DNA from 2 places in the Marinobacter sp. DUT-3 genome. Region 1 is predicted to be linked to the other one. Evidence: riboswitches for the same ligand, from Rfam matches in the RefSeq annotation. Region 1 holds a riboswitch; the other holds the start of a gene.
What was found. Region 1 has a riboswitch for cobalamin ahead of ACQUWM_RS15410 (CbtB domain-containing protein). Riboswitches for the same ligand answer to the same signal wherever they lie in the genome.
Positions count from the first base shown of each region.

Region 2: it holds a riboswitch for cobalamin, as region 1 does, so the genes downstream of both, ACQUWM_RS12410 (ribonucleoside-diphosphate reductase subunit alpha) here and ACQUWM_RS15410 (CbtB domain-containing protein) in region 1, are expected to answer to the same signal.

Region 1 covers NZ_JBNRMG010000011.1:18,019-25,356, reverse strand. The annotation lists gene ACQUWM_RS15425 (cobalamin-binding protein) at 1-641, shown strand, start outside; gene ACQUWM_RS15420 (FecCD family ABC transporter permease) at 714-1,628, shown strand; gene ACQUWM_RS15415 (ABC transporter ATP-binding protein) at 1,628-2,398, shown strand; cobalamin riboswitch at 2,439-2,652, shown strand; gene ACQUWM_RS15410 (CbtB domain-containing protein) at 2,685-2,876, shown strand; gene ACQUWM_RS15405 (CbtA family protein) at 2,954-3,727, shown strand; partial or broken gene ACQUWM_RS15400 (ATP-binding protein) at 3,708-4,736, shown strand; gene ACQUWM_RS15395 (vWA domain-containing protein) at 4,731-5,474, shown strand; gene ACQUWM_RS15390 (cobyrinate a,c-diamide synthase) at 5,471-6,868, shown strand; gene cobW (cobalamin biosynthesis protein CobW) at 6,855-7,338, shown strand, end outside.
Region 2 covers NZ_JBNRMG010000008.1:6,133-13,470, reverse strand. The annotation lists gene ACQUWM_RS12425 (universal stress protein) at 1-464, shown strand, start outside; gene ACQUWM_RS12420 (substrate-binding periplasmic protein) at 589-1,353, shown strand; gene ACQUWM_RS12415 (DUF3047 domain-containing protein) at 1,355-2,077, opposite strand; cobalamin riboswitch at 2,168-2,384, shown strand; gene ACQUWM_RS12410 (ribonucleoside-diphosphate reductase subunit alpha) at 2,541-5,312, shown strand; gene ACQUWM_RS12405 (ribonucleotide-diphosphate reductase subunit beta) at 5,375-6,433, shown strand; gene ACQUWM_RS12400 (VRR-NUC domain-containing protein) at 6,847-7,338, shown strand, end outside.

The DNA.
Region 1 (7,338 bases):
TGGGCAGCCATACCCGGATGGATCTGGAGCGGCTGATGGAACTGCAGCCGGACCTGGTGATCGGCTGGGTTACCGGCAATCCGCCGGAGCAGCTTGAAGCGCTGGCAGACCTGGGGTTACCGGTGTTTTCCATTGAGCCCCGCACGTTCGAGGCGGTGTCACACACCATTGAACGGCTGGCCACCCTGGCTGGCACCGAAGAAGAAGGCTTCGCCGAAGCCGAACGCTTCCGCCAGGGCATCGCCAAACTGGAACGCCAATACCGTAATGCGGAGCCAGTGCCGGTGTTCTATCAGGTCTGGGACGAACCGCTGATGACGGTGAACGATAAACACCTGATCGGCAAGGTGATCACCCTGTGTGGTGGCGTCAATGTGTTTGGTGACCTGGAACGACTGGTGCCTCGGATCAGCCCCGAGGCGGTGATCGGCGCCAACCCGGAAGCCATTCTCGCCGGTGGCATGGGGGAAGAGAACCGACACTGGCTGACCCGCTGGGAGGCATTCCCTGGTATTGATGCTACGGCCAAGGACAATCTTTATTTCATCCCACCGTCCCTGGTGCAGCGCCCGACACCCCGCATGCTGGAGGGTTCACAACTGTTCTGCCAGAAACTGGACGAAGCCCGTGCCAAACGCTGATCGGAGACGGCACCGGTGAGCCGGCCATTGCTTAAGCCGCTGCTGATCCTGGCGTTGGCCAGCCTGGCGGCGATGGTGTTGTCCGTGGGCACGGGCAGCGTCAGCGTGGCACCGGGGCAGGTGCTGGCGGTGCTTCTGGGTGAGGGCAGTAACCTGCAACAAACCCTGGTGCTGGAACTGCGCCTGCCCCGAACCCTGTCCGCGTTTGCCACCGGCGGGCTGTTGGCCGTGGCCGGAGCATTGATGCAGGTCCTCCTTCGCAACCCGCTGGCAGATCCCTATGTACTCGGCCTTTCCGGCGGCGCTGCCGTGGGCGCGTTGTTGGCCATGCTGGCCGGGCTGGGCGGTTTGATCATTTCCGGTTCGGCCTTTGCCGGCGCCCTGCTGGCCACCCTGATGGTGTTCGGTCTGGCCCATGGCACCGGCAGCTGGACGCCGTCACGACTATTGCTGACCGGTGTGGTGGTGGCAGCCGGCTGGGGCGCGGTGATTACCCTTATGCTGGCCATCAGCCCGGCCCAGCGCCTGCCCGGGATGCTGTACTGGCTGATGGGGGATGTGTCCTACGCCCGTTCGCCCTGGCCGGCTCTGGGCTTCCTGTTACTGGTGTGCCTGCTGGTGGTGCCGCTCGGCCGCAGCCTGAACGTACTGGCGCGCGGACCTATGCAGGCAGCCGCTTTGGGGGTTGCGGTGCGACCGCTGGAGTGGACGATCTATATCCTCGCCAGTCTGCTCACTGCGACCGCTGTCACCATGGCTGGCAGTATCGGTTTTGTCGGCCTGGTGGTGCCCCACATGTTGCGACTGGTGCTGGGGAACGACCAGCGCCTGATCCTGCCTGCCTGCGCCCTGGGCGGAGGTGCCCTGCTGGTGCTGGCGGATACCCTGGCGCGGGTGGTTATTGCGCCGGAACAATTACCGGTGGGTGTGATTACCGCCCTGCTGGGGGTGCCCACATTCCTTTACCTGTTGTACCGGAGCCGCTGATGAATCCGTTACGGGCAAAAGAACTGGTCATTGATATTCCCGACCGGGGCGACGGCCAGCCCCTGGACTTCACGGTGAAACCGGGGCAGATGTGGGGCGTGCTGGGCCCGAACGGCGCTGGCAAGACAACACTGCTGCACACCCTGGCCGGCCTGCGGGCGCCGCGCCATGGGGAAGTCCGTTTGGGTGAGCACTCACTGACCGAGCTCCGGCGCCGGCGGATTTCACAACAACTGGGGTTGGTGTTTCAGGAACGGCAGGATGGCTTTCCTGCCACGGTACTGGAAACCGCGCTGATTGGCCGCCACCCCTGGCTGTCGCCCTGGCAGATGGAATCGGGGGAGGATGAGCGCTTTGCGCGGCAGGCACTGGAACAACTGGATGTGGGCCACTTGAGCGACCGCCTGGTGAACACCCTTTCCGGTGGCGAGCGTCAGCGTGTGGCCATCGCCACAGTGCTGACACAGGCGCCCGATACCTGGCTGCTGGATGAACCCACCAACCATCTGGACCTGCACCATCAGGTGTCGGTATTGCAGTTGCTGACGGAGCAGGCTCGCAGTGGGCGCTCGGTATTTATGTGTCTGCACGACCTCAACCTGGCTGCCCGCTGGTGTGATCACCTGTTATTGCTCTTTCCAAACGGCGAAGCGTGCTGGGGGGCAGCCGAACGGATGTTGGTGCCGTCTGCACTCGAAAGACTTTATGACCAGGAGTTGTTGGCGGTGGAGGTAGACGGCACGCCACTCTTTGTGCCCAGGAAAGGCTAAACACAGGATGCGATTGCGGTAGCCAAACCGATGGTTTAGCATGCTCCATTGGAAGACAGGTGCCCCTAACGTCAGGGGATAATCGGGAAGTGTGGTTAGGCCCCAGGCCAATCCCACGGCTGCCCCCGCATCGGTAATAAAGGTTAAACCCTGCTATACCACCGGCTACGGCTGGGAAGGAGCAGGGCTCGATGGCGCCATTGCTGCGCTGTCGCCCTTTGAGCCCGAAGACCGGCCTGTTATTTTATCAATCCTTCAACGGTGCGGCGGGCACTTGGGGAATTATATGTCTGCTATTGTCTCATCTGCAAAGGCGAGGCCTAAGGCCTCTCTGATCAACGTTTCTTCTCTTCTGCAACAAGGGGCGGTTGTCCTGTTCGGCGTTCTTATCCTTTTCGCCGTTGGGTTTGTGCCTCTGGATGTCGCGCACAACGCGGCACACGATACCCGCCACAGTTTTGTGTTTCCCTGCCACTGAACATCAGTGTGTCGTAGGGGGATCTGTCCCTGCGAGTGAAATACAGCGTTGTTAACCAGAAGTTGAAGGAAATTCTAATGTTCCGTTCGCTAATTTTCGGCGCCTGTTTGATTGGCGTTATTACCGGTCTGTTGCTCACCGCTGTTCAGTCGGTTGGGGTGACACCGACGCTTTTGGCTGCAGAGCAGTTTGAAAGTAGTGAGGCGCCAGCAGAGGTTGCGCACACTCACCATAATCACACTCATGGCGAAGGTGAGAGTGCAGATCACCATCACGATCCTGATGTCTGGGCGCCCGAAGAGGGTACTGAGAGGTGGCTGTATACGGCGCTGTCGAATGTGCTGGCGGCGATTGGTTTCTCCGCGATCATGCTGGTGGTTATGAATCAACTGTATGTTCGCGGTCGCCTACGACTAACGCCGGCCCACGGTTTGTTTGTCGGGGCGTGCAGTTATCTTGTGGTGTTCGTTGCGCCTGCCATCGGGTTGCCCCCGGAAATTCCCGGTACGGCCAGTCCCGCACTGATGTCCCGCCAGCTGTGGTGGGTATTCGCCGTGTTGTCGGTTGCCATTGGATTGGGTGTGCTATTTTTGGCACGACGCTGGAAAAAAGTGCTCGCATTCCCTTTGTTGGTCCTGCCTTATGGGTTTGTACCCGTACACACCGGGCCGTTATTCGAGAACCCCGACGCGACGGTCGTCGCATCGCTCATGGCTTTGCACAGCGACTTCATCTGGATATCAGCGATTACTAATCTGTTTTTCTGGTTATCGGTCGGATTGTTATGCGCCCTGATACTGCAACGTTCATACAAGACAAGTCAGATCGGTAATGAGCAAGCGCCAGCCTGAGTTTCCGTTTACCGCAATCGTTGGGCAGGAGCCGCTGAAAACCGCGTTGGTGCTGAATGCAATCAACCCCCGGATTGGCGGCGTCGTAATTTCGGGCCCACGCGGGAGCGCCAAGTCGACGCTCGCACGGGGGCTGGCAGATGTATTGCCGATCACCGAGCGGAAAAGCTTGCCGTTTGTGAACCTTCCTTTGAGTACAACGGAGGATCGCCTGGTGGGCAGTTTGGACCTTCAGCAGGTTCTGACCCAACAGGAAACCGCTTTCCGACCCGGCCTATTTGCCGACGCAGACGGCGGAGTGCTGTATGTGGATGAAGTCAACTTATTGCCAGACAACCTGGTCGATTTGCTTTTGGACACAGCCGCGCGTGGCATTAATGTGGTTGAGCGCGACGGTATCAGCCATAGCCACAGTGCCCGGTTCATGCTCATCGGTACGATGAACCCGGATGAAGGTGATTTACGCCCCCAGTTGCTGGACAGGTTTGGGCTGTGTGTGGAGTTGGCGCACACCATGCCCAGGGATCAGCGTGTGGCCATCGTTCAACAATGCGAGGCCTTTGAACGCGACCCGGATGGCTTTTGTGCGGATTTTGCGCCGGAGCAGAAAGCGCTGGCGGAACGCATTCGAACGGCGCAGTCGCTCTTGCCGGGCGTTGTTACCGATCCGTGGGTGTACCAGTACATCGCAGAGGCCTGTGAAGCCGCCCAGGTTGAAGGAGTGCGAGCGGATGTGGGCTGGCACCGGGCGGCGCAGGCTCATGCGGCCTGGCGGGGCAGCGACACCATTGCCCGGGAAGATCTGGACGCCGTGGAGGAATGGGTGCTCGTCCATCGTCGCAAGATGGCAGCCGAGCCGCCTGATTTCCCCCCGCCCTCATCGCCGCCTCCATCCAAGGGTTCTTCAGGGGCATCCCGGGTGGATAGTCAGAAGTCAGAAGCCCGAAACGGGCAAGGCTCTAGTGCCTCAGAGAGTACGTCCGAACAGGGCCAGTGGGGCGCCATGCCACCAATAGCAGAGAAGACGCTCCCACTCGATCAGGGCATTCATAATCGATTGCCGCAATTGCAGTCAGCGCTGGCGCATCGCATGCAAAGCCCTGTGTCAGAGGCCAGCAGCAAACGCAAAGGCCGCCAGAGCGGGCAACGTTCCCGTTTACAGGGGGCCGAAAAGCCAGATTGGTTTGCCACTCTGGTGGCTAGCCGGGGCCGATGGCCGTTAACCTCAATCCGCTTTCAGAAGGAACGCGTAGGGCAGCCGACGGTGCACTTCGTGTTACTGGATACGTCTGGCTCCACCCTGGGTGGGCGCCTGTTCGGTCAGGCCAAAGGCCTGGTCCAGGCGTTGGCGACCCTGGCCTATGGCAAGCGCGATCAAATGGCGGTCCTGGGGTTTGGTAATGACCGGATCACGCCGCTGCTTCAACGCTGTCGGGCACCCAAGGCCATGCTTTCACGGCTGGATGCCTTAAGCGGGGGCGGAGGTACGCCTTTGCGTGAGGCTCTCGCTCAGGCGTCCCGACTGATTCGTCAGTGGCACAAACGGGAGCCTGGGCTCAGGGTGAAAACCTACCTGATAACCGATGGCCGAACTCGCCAGTCTCTGGTCGGCTTACCGCCTCTTGGCGACTGCGTGGTGGTGGATGTGGAACGGGGCCCGGTCAAACGGGGGCGGGCCCAGCGAATTGCGCAACAACTCGGTGCCGTCTATCTGCCCGGGTCTGTTATGGGAGTCGAAGCCGGATGAACCCCACCGATAAAAACGCGATCACTGAATCGGTAAGTTGCCCCGCGGTTTTTATTGCTGCGCCCGCATCGGGCCAGGGTAAAACCACCATCACCGCCGCTCTGGCGCGACTGTTGCGTAACCAGGGCAAAGTAGTGCGGGTGTTCAAAACTGGCCCGGATTATCTTGATCCACAGGTGCTGGCCCAGGCCTCCGGGCAGCCGGTAGATCAGCTCGACCTCTGGATGGCTGGTGAGACCTATTGCCGACGACGGCTTTTCGAGGCAGCTCGCAGCGCTGACGTGATTCTGGTGGAAGGCGCCATGGGGATTTTCGATGGTGAGCCGTCAAGTGCCGACCTGGCGGCCAGGTTCGGTTTGCCCATGTTGATCGTGATGGACGTTAAGGGCATGGCCCAGACGGCCGCTGCCTTGGTATCCGGCATCGCCAACTTCCGCGATGATGTGTCGGTGGTCGGTCTGCTTGCCAATGCTTGTGCTTCCGCGCGTCACCGAGAGCTGATCGAACTGGCGCTGCCCAAAGATGTTCCGCTGTTGGCGGCGTTACCCCGTGATTCGAGTCTGGCCCTGCCGGAACGTCACCTGGGTCTGGTCCAGGCTTCCGAAGTGCAGGAAGATCTGGAGCTCCGGTTTGAGGCCGGGGCAAAAGCACTCGCCTCCGAAGCGCTGGCAGAGGCTTTGATGCGCCTGCCTCCGGTAGTGTTTGAAGCACCGTTTGAGGACCCCTTCGTTGAGCTGCCTTCCATGGCCGGTATAACGGTGGGCGTAGCTCGGGATCCGGCTTTCAGCTTTGTTTACCAAGCCAATCTGGATCTGCTGCAGCAGATGGGGGCGGAGCTTTGTTACTTCTCGCCTATTGCGGACAGTTGCCTCCCTGAGTGTGACGCGCTGTGGCTGCCCGGTGGTTATCCCGAACTCTATGCCAGCTCGCTTGCCGGTAATCGCAGTATGAAAGCGGCGCTTCTCGGCTTTTTTGCCGCCGACAAGCCCATTCTTGCCGAATGTGGCGGCTTGCTGTATTGCCTGGAGACCCTGACGGACTATAACGATCAGACTCACGAAATGCTGGGCCTGCTACCGGGGGAGGGCGCCATGCGCGGCCGCCGCGGGTGCCAGGGCATGCAAACCGCCGACCTGCCGGAAGGGCCGGTACGGGCGCATGCTCACCACCGTTCGATAAGCCAGGGAACGCCCGAACCTATCACCCACGGGCGCCGACAGCGACACCCCGCACCCGGCGAACCAATCTATCGTGCCCGTCGCCTTACCGCCTCCTATCTCCACCTGTTTTTTCCAAATAATCCCACAGCGGTGGCAAGGCTGTTCTCCCCGGAGCCACAGCTTCAAACCTGCGACCAAAGTGATTCAAGGAGCCTGTCCGATGCAGTTGAATAAGATTCCGGCCACCGTTGTAACCGGCTTTCTCGGTAGCGGTAAAACCACGCTGCTGGCGAGCATCCTGCAACAGGCGTCTGGTAAGCGCATTGCCGTGATAGTGAATGAGTTCGGTGAGCAGGATATCGACTCCGACCTACTGCGCAGCTGCTCACTGGGGTGCGAAGAAGAAAGCGTAACCGATTCGGACGACGGCATTTATGAGTTGGCCAACGGCTGCATTTGTTGCACGGTGGAGGAAGAGTTTCTGCCGGTCATGAAAAAACTGGTGGAGCGGCGCCAGGACATCGATCATATCCTCATTGAGACCAGTGGCCTGGCATTGCCGAAACCCCTGGTTCAGGCTTTTAACTGGCCGGACGTCCGCCAGCACTGCACCGTGGATGCCATCATCACGCTTGTTGATGGGCCCGCTGTGGCGCAGGGCCGTTACGCCGATGATGTGGATAAGGTCGATGCTCAACGGCGCG
Region 2 (7,338 bases), on a different contig from region 1:
CCAGTACCGAACGTGATGTACACATCGGCAGCCAGCTGGAAACCGTGATCCGCAGCGTACACCGTCCGATTATGCTGGTGCCCGATAATTTCTCCGAGCCGCGCAGCGCGATGCTGGCGTTCGACGGTTCCGCGACCGCGTTCAAGGGTATCGAACTGCTGGCCAACAGCCCGGTGTTCAGGGGCTTTCCCCTGCACCTGGTGATGATCGGCCCGGACACCAACGATCGCTGGGAACAGCTCAAGAAAGCCGAGCGTATGCTGGCGGACCTGGGGTGTGAAGTGCATCTGGCCATTCGTGCCGGCGATGTGGAGAAAACCCTGCACGCCTATCAGGATGAGCACGATATCGACCTGCTGGTCATGGGCGCCTATGGCCATTCCCGCATTCGTCAGTTCCTGGTGGGCAGTACCACCACCAACATGCTCAAGACCGCCGAGAAGCCCCTGGTTATCCTGCGCTAGGGGTGGGTGAGAGCGACGTGCATAATCGCTGCGCTCTGTTAGTCTTTAATGAGACCGCAACAAAACGATGAAGGCTATGGGCAGACGGTGTTTTCGGTTTTACAGGGCGTGGGCACTGGCTACCATGCTGGCCGCTGCAGGGCTGATGGTAGTGGGGCCTGCCCAGGCCGATGGCGACCGCCCGGTGCTGAGAATTGCCTACGCTGAATTCCCGCCCATTGAATACCGTAATGCCGATGGCGAAGCGGATGGCCTGTTCATTGATCTGACCCGCAAAGTGGCGGAGGAAGCCGGTTACACGCCGGATTTTATCTATCTGCCGGTGAGCCGGATCTATCTTTACATGCAAAACGGAAACATCGATGTCTGGCCCGGCATGACCGGTATTCCGTCCCTCAAGGATGCGGTGCTGGAAACCTGGGTCAGTCCGATTCCGGTGCAACTCAGCGCCTGGTACGTGGAGGGCACGCCACCGCTGACCCACCTGGACGACCTTAACGGCAAGACACTGATTGTGATTGGCGGCTACACCTATGGCGGCCTGCTGGGCAGGCTGGAAGCCTTCGATAACATAGAGATAACCGAAGCGCCCAACCACCGCTCAGGTATCGATATGTTAAAGCGTAACCGCGGCGACTATCTGCTCGACTACCGGCAGCCCGTGCGGGAAATTCTCACGCATCCTTCGGATCGGATGCTCAGGGATTCCGAAGTCAGAACCCGCAACGGCGCCTGGATCTTCTCCCTGGCCAACCCGAGGGCTGCCATCCTGCGTGAGGAATTCGACGATGCCTACCTGCGGCTGGTGGAGCGGGGTGAAGTTCCACCGGCGCGAGAGCTGAACAAGGGCTTTTTCATACCCGGTTACCCGGAAGATCTGCTGCAGTAACTCACTGACTTAATTTCAGGTCGCCATACCAGGCGGTAGCCGATTCCCCGGTGTTGTCGGAATCCGACATGATGGCCACGCCCCTCAGACGCGGGGGCTCGTCACCGAACGCTGCCCGGTAATCCGCCACGATATCCCGCTCCACGGTTACCCATTCGCCGGCCTTCTCCTCACCGGAGGTGACCGCAATCATCATGGTTTCCTCGGCGTAAGGGTTGGCTACGGTTTCCCCCTTTGCAAGCTGGTTGGCCCAGATGTAGTTGATGGCATTGCCCGGTAGCTCTTCGCCAAACAGGGCTTCCACGGTCTTGCGTTTGGCACGCTCGAACCAGCCGGCCTTGTCCGGTTCGAACTCGAACGCCACATAGATGCGGGCAGGGTAGTCGTCCCCGGACTTCTTGCGGGCATCCCCTTTTTCAAAGGTGTTGGATACCTTCCACCGCCAACGCAGAACCAGCGAATCCCCGGGGTCGACATCCAGGCGGGCAATCAGGCCTGAGGCACTGTTACGGGTTTGGGCCTCGATCACCTGGGTGCCGTCTTCCTCAATCAGTCGGTAGGTGGTGTGGCGATCGATTTTCGGGAATTCCAGTGGCTCCCAGCCATCGTCCAGCTGATCCATTTGCGAAAACGGCTTGATGGTGGTGCCCGCAACCACGACCCCGCTGGCGACCAGTAGTGCCGTGCCCAGAAACAGCGACTTCAGTGAATCCGGTTTTTTCATAGTAGCGTCCATTGATGAATCCGATGACTGTGTGGTTGACCGCGACCGTCATAAAAAGTGCCTTGTTGCCGTGGCATTTCGTGTATATAGTGTCCCTATCCTTGGTCATATACCAGATATAGTGTTTATTTTCTAAACACTTCGACGGTATCGGGAATCCGGTGAGACTCCGGAACTGACGCGCAGCGGTATTGGGGAACAAGCGTGGCACCATGACACTGGCAACCGCCGGGAAGTCGCCACGCAAGGCCGAACCACACGGTTCACGCCCCTGAGTCCGAAGACCTGCCAGGGAAAACAACTGCACCTTCGCGTTCAAGGTGAGCAGGACCGGATCAGGTACATACCCGTGGCCCCTTAGGTCGGATTAGCACAGCGTAATCCGACATCATTGGCTGCCGCCTCCCCGATTCTCTGCCTACGCGAAGGACAAGCAAACCAACGCGTACTCAGGAGAACCGACATGTCCACCGCCACTGCGGCCCACCCCCCGGCCGATGCTTCCCAACCAGACGATACCGCTTCCCTTCAGGTAATTAAACGCAACGGCACCCTCGTTGGATTCAATCCAGCGAAAATCAGCGTGGCCGTCACCAAGGCATTCCTGGCGGTGGAAGGCGATAAAGCCGCCGGCTCCGCCCACATCCATGATGCCGTCCAGCGGGTCACCGAGCAGGTCATACACGCCATCAGCCGGCGCCTGAAAGCCGGTGGCAAGGTGCATATCGAAGACATCCAGGACCAGGTGGAACTGGCGTTGATGCGGGCCGAAGAGCAAAAGGTTGCCCGCGCCTACGTGCTGTACCGGGAAGAACACGCCCGCGAACGGGCTCTTCATTCACCGATGGAAGCCCACCCGCACCTGACCGTCAAACAGGCCAATGGCGACACCGTGCCGCTGGACCTGGGCCTGATGAAGCTTCAGGTAGAGCAGGCCGCAGCCGGGCTGGAAGGCATTGATGGCGAATCCCTGGTGGAAGACGCCCTGCGCAATCTCTATGACGGCATCGGCGAGGAAGACGTGCTGTCGGCACTGGTGATGACCGCCCGTGGTCGCATCGAACAGGAGCCGGACTACAGCGCGGTCACCGCCCGCCTCCTGCTGGAACAACTACGCATGGAAACCGCCACGGCGTTGGACCTGCCCCGCAGCCTGCCGCTGGCGGAGATTTATCCCCAGGCCCTGAGTGCTTTTATCGAAGCCGGCATTCAGTACGAATTGCTGGACGAGGCCCTGGCCACGTTCGACCTGGAGCGCCTGGGCGCGGCCATCAAGCCGGAACAGGACCTGCAATTCGGTTTCCTCGGCCTGCAGACCCTGTACGATCGCTACTTCCTGCACTGGAACGGTGCCCGCCTGGAGCTGCCCCAGGTGTTCTTCATGCGCGTGGCCATGGGCCTGGCGCTGCGGGAAGACAACCCCAACGAACGGGCCATCGAGTTCTATAACCTGTTGTCGTCCTTCGACTACATGGCGTCCACACCGACGCTGTTCAACAGCGGTACCCGCCATTCCCAGCTGTCCTCCTGCTACCTCACCACCGTAGGTGACGACCTGGAAGGCATCTACGGCGCCATCCGCGACAACGCCATGCTGTCCAAATGGGCCGGCGGTCTGGGCAACGACTGGACGCCGGTGCGCGCGCTGGGCTCCCACATCAAGGGCACCAACGGCCAGAGCCAGGGCGTGGTGCCGTTTCTGAAAGTGGTGAATGACACCGCCGTGGCGGTGAACCAGGGCGGCAAGCGCAAGGGCGCGGTGTGCGCCTACCTGGAAAGCTGGCACCTGGACATCGAGGAATTCCTGGAGCTGCGCAAGAACACCGGCGATGAACGCCGCCGCACCCACGACATGAACACCGCCAACTGGGTGCCGGACCTGCTGATCGAACGCATGCGCGAAGACCGCGACTGGACCCTGTTCTCCCCCAGCGACGTGCCGGACCTGCACGACCTGTATGGCAACGCCTTCCGTGAACGCTACGAGCATTACGAGGCGCTGGCGGAGCAGGGCAAGATCAAACTGTCCAAGAAAATCCCTGCCAAACAGCTCTGGCGCAAGATGCTCACCGTGCTGTTCGAGACCGGCCACCCGTGGATCACTTTCAAGGACCCGTGCAACCTGCGTTCTCCGCAACAGCACCAGGGCGTGGTGCACAGCTCCAATCTGTGCACTGAAATCACCCTCAACACCAGCGCCGACGAAATCGCCGTGTGCAACCTGGGCTCGGTGAACCTGGCGGCCCATATCCGCGATGGTGAGCTGGACGTACAACGTTTGGAGCGTACCGTAGCCACCGCCGTGCGCATGCTCGATAACGTCATCGACATCAACTACTACGCTGTACCCCAGGCCAGAAACTCCAATCTGAAGCATCGCCCGGTCGGCCTGGGCCTGATGGGCTTTCAGGACGCGCTGTATCAACTCGGTCTGCCGTACACCAGCCCGGAGGCGGTGGAATTTGCCGATGTCGCCATGGAACAGCTCAGCTACTTCGCCATCCGCGCCTCGGCCACCCTGGCCGGCGAACGGGGTGCCTATGAAACCTACGAAGGCTCCCTGTGGCATCAGGGCACCCTGCCCATCGACTCCATCAAGCTGCTGAAGGAAGCCCGGCGCGAAGGCGACCTGTCTGTGAACACCAACGTCCGGCTGGACTGGACCCCGGTGCGGGAGCTGATCGCGAAGAACGGCATGCGCAACAGCAACGTCATGGCGATTGCCCCCACAGCGACCATTTCCAACATCGTGGGTGTGTCCCAGTCCATCGAACCGGCGTATCAGAACCTGTTCGTGAAATCGAACCTCTCCGGCGAGTTTACCGTGGTCAACCCGTCATTGGTGCGGGACCTCAAGGCCGAAGGCCTGTGGGACAACGTGATGGTCAACGACCTGAAATACTTCGACGGCAGCGTGCAACAGATTGACCGCATTCCGAATGAACTCAAGGCCCGCTACGCCACCGCGTTCGAGATCGACCCCCGATGGCTGGTGGAAGCCGCCTCGCGCCGCCAGAAATGGCTCGACCAGGCCCAGAGCCTGAATCTCTACATGGCCGAACCCAGCGGCAAGAAACTGGACGCCCTGTACCAACTGGCCTGGGAACGCGGTCTGAAAACCACCTACTACCTGCGCTCGCTGGGCGCTACCGGCGCCGAGAAATCCGCCCCGGTCGCCGCGCCGCAACCCCAGGTATGCAGCATCGACGAGCCCGACTGCGAAGCCTGCCAATAAACCGTAGGTCGGATTAGCAAAGCGTAATCCGACTTCCCAATGAATTTGTACGAGGCATAACCATGCTCAACTGGGACGACGAACCAAATAACCAAACCAAACCGGCAACCCCCGAAGGCCCGGCCCCCGTCAACGTCGACGACAAACGCGTCATCAACGGCGAAACCGACATCAACCAGCTGGCGCCGTTCAAGTACCCCTGGGCCTGGGAGTACTTCATGAACGCCAACAAAAACCACTGGACCCCGCTGGACGTCAACATGGCCCAGGACGTCCACGACTACCACCACCGCCTGACTGCACCGGAGAAGCACGTGTACGAAAACGTGCTGGCTTACCTCACCACCTCCGACATCCTCGCCATGCGCAACATCGGCCTGGCGGTGATGGAGAAAATGAGCGCCCCGGAACTGCAGATCTACCAGGCCCGCCAGGTGTACGAAGAGGCCATGCACACCTGGGCCTACCAGCACTGCATCGAAACACTCAACCTGGACCAGAGTGAAATCTACAACCGCTACCGCGTGGTCCCCGCCATCAACGGCAAGATCCAGATGGCCAACCGTCGCCTGGACGCTGCCATGCGCTCCGACATGAACCTGCGCAACAAGGACGACCTGCAGGAGTTCATCATGTCTTACCTGTTCTTCGCAGCGGTGTTCGAAGGCGCCTGGTTCTACAACGGCTTCAGCCCCATCTTCGCCCTGCAGCGCCGCGGCCTGATGCGCGGCACCGGCGAACAGCTGCAATACATCCTTCGGGACGAAGCCATGCATTTCTCCTTCGGCCTGAAAGTGGTCAACCAGATCCTGGAAGAAGAAAACATCACCCTGGACCCGAAAGCCGTCAGAGACATGTGGGACGAATCCGAAGCCGCAGAAACCGCCTACGCCGACTACATTCTGCGGGACCCGATTCTGGGCTACTCCGCCGAGTACCACAGCGAACAGTTCCGCTTCGTGGCTAACCGCAGGGCCAGAACCGTGGGCCTGGAAGAACCGTTCCCGGGGGCGAAGAACGTCTCGCCCTGGCTCGATGAGCAGGCCACCATGCGCAAGGAGAAGAACTTCTTTGAAACGCGGGTGATTGAGTACCAGACCGGGGCGCAGTTGGAGTGGTAGATCGCGCGGGAAATTGAATGGAAAAACGGTCATTGCGACCATGAACTGGGCACAACTTTGTTTATGAGTAAATTAACTCATGAATTCATGTGCTTACAGATGGTTCCGAAATTTGGGATAGTAGGCGTAATGATCGTTTTTGCATTGTGGTTTTAAGGGCTTAATGCACGGAACTGATTGACGGGACTGGATTTTCTGCCTAGTTTTGAGGGATTGTTGAATTGAGATATGAGTCAGTGGAAAAGTGATCATTCAGACTCATATACAAATGTTATGCATAAATTATGAATACGAATTGCACGCATCGATCGCTGAAATGCCTAAATCAATACGACTTGATTCGCAAATACCAGTGCGAGTTTTGTAAAGAGATAATGATGTGCACCTGTGATAGGGAGCACGGCGAGCGGTTCTTGCCTCACCAGCTTAAATTTGGCTCTTGGTATGGTTCTAGAGAGAGGGTGCCCGTCACACTTGGATTCCAAGAGAACACTTGTCCGGAGTGCAGAGGAGAAAAGCCCGAAGCTGCTCCAAAAGCTCCAATGCATGGTGCAACATCAAAGATAGCCAGGTACTACTGGCGTGAGATTTTTTTTGAGACCACTAAAAGATTCTACGATTCACATCCAGAGATTGACCCGAACGACTCTAGCTTATATGAGTTTAGTTTTCCGGATGAACGGAAGATTATTGAGAAGCAGGTTATTGAAGAGATAAAACGGCTTCATGAAACTTCACCTAAGTATCAATACAACGAGCTATCTCAGTCTGAAGTTATATCTCAAACGAACACCGAAGTTGTTCTCGTCAATGCCGAGCACGTTAAAACTGAAGGGAGAAAAGTCGGTATTCGAGACGATAAAGAAATTGTCTCTGTAGAGGAATTTGCCTCTCGTTATTTTAAG